Methylicorpusculum oleiharenae: one gene and its partner. The protein of the gene in region 1 interacts with the protein of each later gene in a pairwise test. Links are inferred from orthologs where the notes say so. Each region holds a gene or a part of one and is shown in the gene's direction. Other genes may lie near its edges.

Region 1 (3,168 bases):
CAAATCTTCATTCGACAAAGCCAATCGTTCTTCACATAACACCTTCCGTGGCTTGGGCGTTGATGCGGGGCTAAAGATCCTCGAAAAAGTCAAACAACAAATCGGCGTGCCTGTTTTAACCGATGTACATGAAGACACACCCTTGGAAGAAGTGGCAAAGGTCGTCGATGTGATGCAAACGCCAGCTTTTTTATGCAGACAGACCAATTTCATTCAGAATGTCGCCAAACAAGGCATTCCGGTCAATATCAAAAAAGGCCAATTTTTAGCGCCTTGGGATATGGTTCATGTGGCCGAAAAAGCCAAGGCCACAGGCAATGAACAAATTATGGTGTGTGAGCGCGGCGTTTCATTCGGCTACAACAATCTGGTGTCTGATATGCGATCACTGGCGGTGATGCGAGATACCGGTTGCCCGGTAGTTTTCGACGCCACCCATTCGGTGCAACTGCCCGGAGGTCAGGGCACCTGTTCAGGCGGGCAGCGTGAATTTGTTCCTGTTTTGGCCAGAGCCGCTGTTGCTGTGGGCATTTCCGGATTGTTCATGGAAACGCACCCAAATCCGGCCGAGGCGAAAAGCGATGGTCCAAACTCCTGGCCTATGCACCGCATTAAAGAATTATTAGAGATTTTAATCACCCTTGATCACGCTGTTAAAGCAAGCAGTTTGATCGAAACAACCTTATAGGAAAAACGATGGCGGCAATAGTAGATATTAAAGCAAGAGAAATCCTGGATTCGCGTGGTAACCCGACGATCGAAGCCGATGTCATTCTTTCATCCGGAGTAGTCGGCAGCGCGATGGTGCCATCGGGCGCCTCCACCGGCGAACGTGAAGCGATCGAATTACGCGATGGCGATAAAGCACGTTATTTGGGTAAAGGTGTTTTGAACGCAGTAAACAACGTCAAAACTGAAATTCGTTCAGCCGTTTTAGGAATGGATGCGGCGGATCAGGCCGGCATTGATCAAAAAATGATAGTACTTGATGGTACCGATACTAAAGCCCGTTTAGGCGCAAACGCAATGCTGGCTGTTTCTATGGCTAGCGCACACGCTGCTGCAAAAGAAGCGGCACAGCCTTTGTATCGCTATCTGAACAAATCCGGTGAATTCGTTATGCCCGTACCGATGATGAACATCATCAACGGCGGCTCCCATGCCGATAACAGTGTCGATTTGCAGGAATTTATGATTTTGCCTGTGGGTGCGCCCACTTTCCGCGAAGCGATTCGTTATGGAACTGAAGTTTTTCACACGCTGAAAAAAGTATTGTCCGATAAAGGTTTGGCAACAACCGTAGGCGATGAAGGTGGTTTTGCACCGAATCTTTCTTCCAATGAAGAGGCCATCAGCGTCATTCTGCAAGCGATTGAAAAAGCTGGTTACAAACCAGGCGTAGATATCTACCTGGGTCTGGATGCGGCTGCTTCTGAATACTATAAAAACGGCGTATACGATCTGGCTTCAGAAAAGAAAACCTATACCTCCGAAAAAATGGTCGATTTCCTGGCTGATTGGGTTAATAAATATCCGATTATCAGTATTGAAGACGGTCTGGACGAAAACGATTGGGACGGCTGGAAATTACTGACTGAAAAACTGGGCGGTAAAATCCAATTGGTTGGTGATGATCTGTTTGTCACCAATCCGGCTATTTTGAAACAGGGCATAGAAAAGAACATTGCCAACTCTATTCTGATCAAAGTCAATCAAATCGGTACCTTGACCGAAACTTTGGCCGCAATCGATATGGCCCAGGCTGCAGGTTATTCTGCCGTTGTTTCTCATCGTTCAGGTGAAACCGAAGACACCACTATTGCTGATTTAGTGGTTGCTACCGGCACCGGTCAGATAAAAACAGGTTCATTGAGCCGTTCCGACCGTATTGCCAAATACAACCGCCTGATGAAAATCGAGGATGAGTTGGAAGGCAAAGCCCTTTATGCAGGCCGCAAAGCCTTCAGAATGCTCTAGGATTGACTGGTGAGAGCGGTCCTGCCGGGCCGCTCTTGACTAATCGTATTGATCATATGAGCGCTTATAAAATTATTTCAATCATTATTGTTCTGTTGATAGCCCATTTGCAGTATCGTTTGTGGTTAGGTGATGGCGGTATCAAGCAGATTGAACAATATGACCAAAAACTGCAGGATTTAAGCTTGCAGGTCAAGGAAAAAAAAGAACGCAACGATCAGCTTTACAGTGAAGTGCTGGACTTGCGCAAAGGCCAGGACGCCATTGAAGAAAGAGCCCGTTACGAATTGGGAATGATTAAGGAAAATGAAACTTTTTTTCAGGTTCTGGAATAAAAGGTCTTTTTCTTTTAATCCGGCACTTCCAAAATGCGCTTCGCGCATCACCTCACTAAACCGCTTTTTGCTAACGCGCTATTTTTAAATGAACACAATACACTCCCGATTTTGGGCTATTGTTCCTGCGGCCGGGGTTGGCAAAAGGATGCAAGCCGATAAGCCCAAACAATATCTCTCCCTGGCTGGAAAAGCCGTATTAGAACAAACTCTGCTGCGTTTGTTGGACGTTGAACAATTGAGCGGAATAGCGGTTGCTATTTCTCAGGAAGACCCCTATTGGCCTGAACTGGGAATTGCCGGACACCCCAAGGTTATCACTGCGCCCGGCGGTAAAGAACGGGCCGACTCAGTGCTGTCCGGTTTAAGATCGATTCGCGAACGTGCTGATGACAATGATTGGGTGCTGGTGCATGATGCTGCAAGACCTTGTATTACTCGTAGTGATGTTGTTTTGTTGATGGCGTCCTTGAAAGACGATGCTGTTGGCGGCATTTTGGCTTTAGCTTCGCATGACACACTCAAGCAGGTTGAAGGACGAATCATTCATGGCACTCTGGATAGGACACATATTTGGCGGGCATTGACACCGCAAATGTTTCGCTACGGAATGTTGAAAGCTGCACTGGAAGCAGGGGAGGGCAATCCGGCGATTACCGATGAGGCCAGCGCACTGGAATTAATGGGTTATCAACCCAAAATAGTCGAAGGCAGGCCGGATAATATAAAAATCACGCGTCCCGAGGACTTGGCGCTGGCGCAATTTTATTTGGAGCAACAATGATTCGAATTGGTCAAGGCTATGATGTTCATCGGTTTAAAGACGATGGCGATGTGATCCTGGGTGGCGTCACTA
Region 2 (3,199 bases), 4.5 Mb from region 1 along the record:
CAGTCTATTTGCAGTTATTGCTGTTCTCACCTATGCCCAAATCGCAGAACTGCTCAATAAATACCGTAATTCATCAAAATAGTGAGAATAATCATGCGTTTCAAACTAATTATTGCATTTGTAGAAGACACCAAGACCGACCTGGTGCTTGATACGGCTCGTAAAAGTGGCGCTAAAGGTGCCACGGTCATCAATCACGCCCGTGGCGAAGGCCTTAAAACATCCAAGACCTTTTTCGGCCTGACCCTCGAAACGCAAAGAGATGTTTTAATGTTCCTGGTCGAAGAGCATTTGAGCCGTCATATTCTAGAAAAGATTGCCAAAGCTGCCGAATTTGACAGCACTTCAGGCACCGGGATCGCCTTTAAAATCGATGTAGAGGATGCCATTGGCGTCATGCATCAGGTTGAAGAACTCACTCACGAACTGGAAGACGAAATATGATTGATACCACAAAAATAATACGCGTCAGGGATATCATGAAAACCAGCTACGCCCTGATTGATGGCGCCGCAACCGTCAGCGCCGCGCTGAAAATGATGAAAGAAGAAAAAACCTCGACGCTCATCGTTAACAAACGCCATGACCTGGATGAATACGGCCTGATCACCTCCGGTGACATTGCCCGGCACGTCCTTGCCAAGGATAAATCACCGGACCGGGTCAACGTTTACGAAATAATGAACTGTCCTGTCATTCATGTTCATCCTGACATGGATATCCGCTTGTGCTCAAGATTGTTTGCCACCTATAACCTGGTAAGAGCACCTGTTGTTGAAAACAGAGTGGTAATAGGCATGGTTAGCCCTAACTCGTTGGTCCTGGATGGCTTGTATCAAATATGCAGATGACAGGTTTACATTATTAGCAGTAAAATGAGGCCATCAGAATGTGAGTATTGGGTTAAACCGAACCTTCAGTCTCGGGTTGTCAATGTTATCCTTCTGTGTCAAACATAGTTTTTATTAGTTGGAGTTTTTCAAATGGCAACAGGCACTGTAAAGTGGTTTAATAATACAAAGGGTTTTGGATTTATCGAGCCTTCAGAAGGCAAAGATGATGTATTCGTTCACCATTCAGTCATCCAAGGTGACGGATTTAAAACTTTAAATCCAGGCCAAACGGTAAAGTTTGACATAGAAACGGGTCCAAAAGGCTTAACCGCTGCCAATGTTACACCTGTTTAACTAAAAGTCTTTTGGGAACCAAAAGGGCTCTTGTGTAAAACACAAGAGCCCTTTTTTATGCCTTAAAAGCTGAAAAAAGTTATAATTTTTTATTTATCGATTCAGAGGATTACATAATGAAAGAAAATTGGATTGCCCCCTCCATTCTCTCTGCCGATTTTGCACGTTTGGGCGAAGAAGTTGACAACGTATTGGCCGCAGGCGCCGATGTAGTCCATTTCGACGTAATGGATAATCACTTTGTCCCCAATCTCACTATTGGCCCTTTAGTTTGCGAGGCACTGAGAAAACACGGTGTAACAGCACCTATCGATGTTCATTTGATGATTGAACCGGTTGACCGTATTGTTCCTGATTTTGCCAAAGCCGGCGCCAACTTCATCACTTTTCACCCGGAAGCCTCTGTTCATATTGACAGAACATTGCAATTAATCCGAGACAATGGCTGCAAAGCCGGATTAGTGTTTAATCCAGGCACCTCTTTGCATTATTTGGATTATGTGATGGACAAACTGGATATGATTCTGTTGATGTCAGTCAACCCGGGCTTTGGCGGACAGTCATTTATTCCATCCGCTCTGGACAAACTGCGCCAAGTGAGAAAAATAATTGATGAAAGCGGCTATGATATTCGCCTTGAAATTGATGGGGGCGTCAAAGTAGATAATATTCGTGAAATTAAAGCAGCCGGTGCAGACACTTTTGTTGCCGGTTCTGCGATTTTCGGAAAACCCGATTACAAACAAATCATCGACGAAATGCGAGCTGAATTGGCTAAAGCCTAATCAGAACAAAACCAGCCGTAGGCCCGGCACAAAACCGGGCTTACGGCTGTTTTGTTTACAGACAATCTAAGAAGTTAAAGCGACATCGTCAGCCTTGTTTTTATAATCATCGATCTTGTCAAAATTTAAATAGCGATAGGTATCCTCAGACGTTTGCTGGATTTGCATGGCGTATTGCATATACTCATCAAAAGTGGGAATCCGGCCAAGAATCGAACATACTGACGCGAGCTCTGCAGAAGCCAGATAAACATTTGCACCATTGCCCAAACGATTAGGAAAATTGCGTGTCGATGTTGACACTACGGTCGCATTATCGGCCACGCGCGCCTGGTTACCCATACATAACGAGCAACCCGGCATTTCCATCCTCGCACCCGAACGACCGAAAATACCGTAATAACCTTCCTCAACCAATTGCGACTGATCCATTTTGGTAGGTGGAGACATCCACAGCCGGGTTGGTAATTCGCCTTTATAGTTATCCAATAACTTGCCGGCCGCGCGGAAATGGCCAATGTTGGTCATACACGATCCAACGAACACTTCGTCAATTTTTGTTCCCGCCACATCGGATAGCGTTTTAACATCGTCAGGATCATTGGGACACGCCAGCAAAGGCTCTTTGATTTCGCTCATATTGATGTCGATGATTTCAAAATATTCGGCATCGGCATCAGGCTTCAGCAAAACCGGATTAGCCAGCCACTCTTCCATAGCGTTAATTCGTCTCGAAATCGTCCGGGTATCGCCATAACCTTCCGCGATCATCCATTTCAACAAAGTGATGTTGGAATTCAGATATTCTCTGATCGGGGCCTCACTCAAACGGATTGTGCAGCCCCCCGCAGAGCGCTCCGCTGAAGCATCCGATAATTCGAAGGCTTGTTCAACCTTTAAGTCGGGCAAGCCTTCGATTTCGAGAATACGGCCGGAAAACACGTTTTTCTTGCCTTTTTTCTCAACCGTTAACAAGCCTTTTTGGATAGCCGCATAAGGAATGGCATTGACCAAATCCCGTAAAGTAATGCCTGGTTGCATTTCACCGCTGAAACGGACTAAAACCGATTCCGGCATATCCAGAGGCATCACGCCGGTAGCCGCAGCAAAAGCCACCAAACCGGATCCGGCTGGAAAAGATATCCCTATTGGGAAACGGGTGTGTGAGTCACCGCCGGTTCCAACCGTATCTGGCAGTAACGTGCGGTTAAGCCATGAATGGATAAT

The links.
Region 2: the proteins of eno (region 1) and rpe interact in binary tests that used the Escherichia coli proteins (3 or more experiments, as listed by UniProt). The link is inferred for Methylicorpusculum oleiharenae from one-to-one orthologs.

Annotation. Positions count from the first base shown.
Region 1 is NZ_WUTY02000001.1:4,814,478-4,817,645, reverse strand. The notes cover bases 1-2,836. They hold eno (phosphopyruvate hydratase), read left to right. Parts: upstream 1-696; coding sequence 697-1,977; downstream 1,978-2,836. Other genes in these bases: ispD (2-C-methyl-D-erythritol 4-phosphate cytidylyltransferase), read left to right, coding at 2,401-2,836; ftsB (cell division protein FtsB), read left to right, coding at 2,034-2,312; kdsA (3-deoxy-8-phosphooctulonate synthase), read left to right, coding at 1-688. Outside these bases: more of ispD, read left to right, coding at 2,837-3,096; ispF (2-C-methyl-D-erythritol 2,4-cyclodiphosphate synthase), read left to right, coding at 3,093-3,168. UniProt on the Escherichia coli protein: Catalyzes the reversible conversion of 2-phosphoglycerate (2-PG) into phosphoenolpyruvate (PEP). It is essential for the degradation of carbohydrates via glycolysis.
Region 2 is NZ_WUTY02000001.1:362,606-365,804, forward strand. The notes cover bases 271-3,137. They hold rpe (ribulose-phosphate 3-epimerase), read left to right. Parts: upstream 271-1,303; coding sequence 1,304-1,972; downstream 1,973-3,137. Other genes in these bases: GO003_RS01740 (P-II family nitrogen regulator), read left to right, coding at 271-444; GO003_RS01745 (CBS domain-containing protein), read left to right, coding at 441-851; GO003_RS01750 (cold-shock protein), read left to right, coding at 984-1,187; acnB (bifunctional aconitate hydratase 2/2-methylisocitrate dehydratase), read right to left, coding at 2,039-3,137. Also shown: GO003_RS01735 (DUF1538 domain-containing protein), read left to right, coding at 1-82; more of GO003_RS01740, read left to right, coding at 94-270; more of acnB, read right to left, coding at 3,138-3,199. UniProt on the Escherichia coli protein: Catalyzes the reversible epimerization of D-ribulose 5-phosphate to D-xylulose 5-phosphate.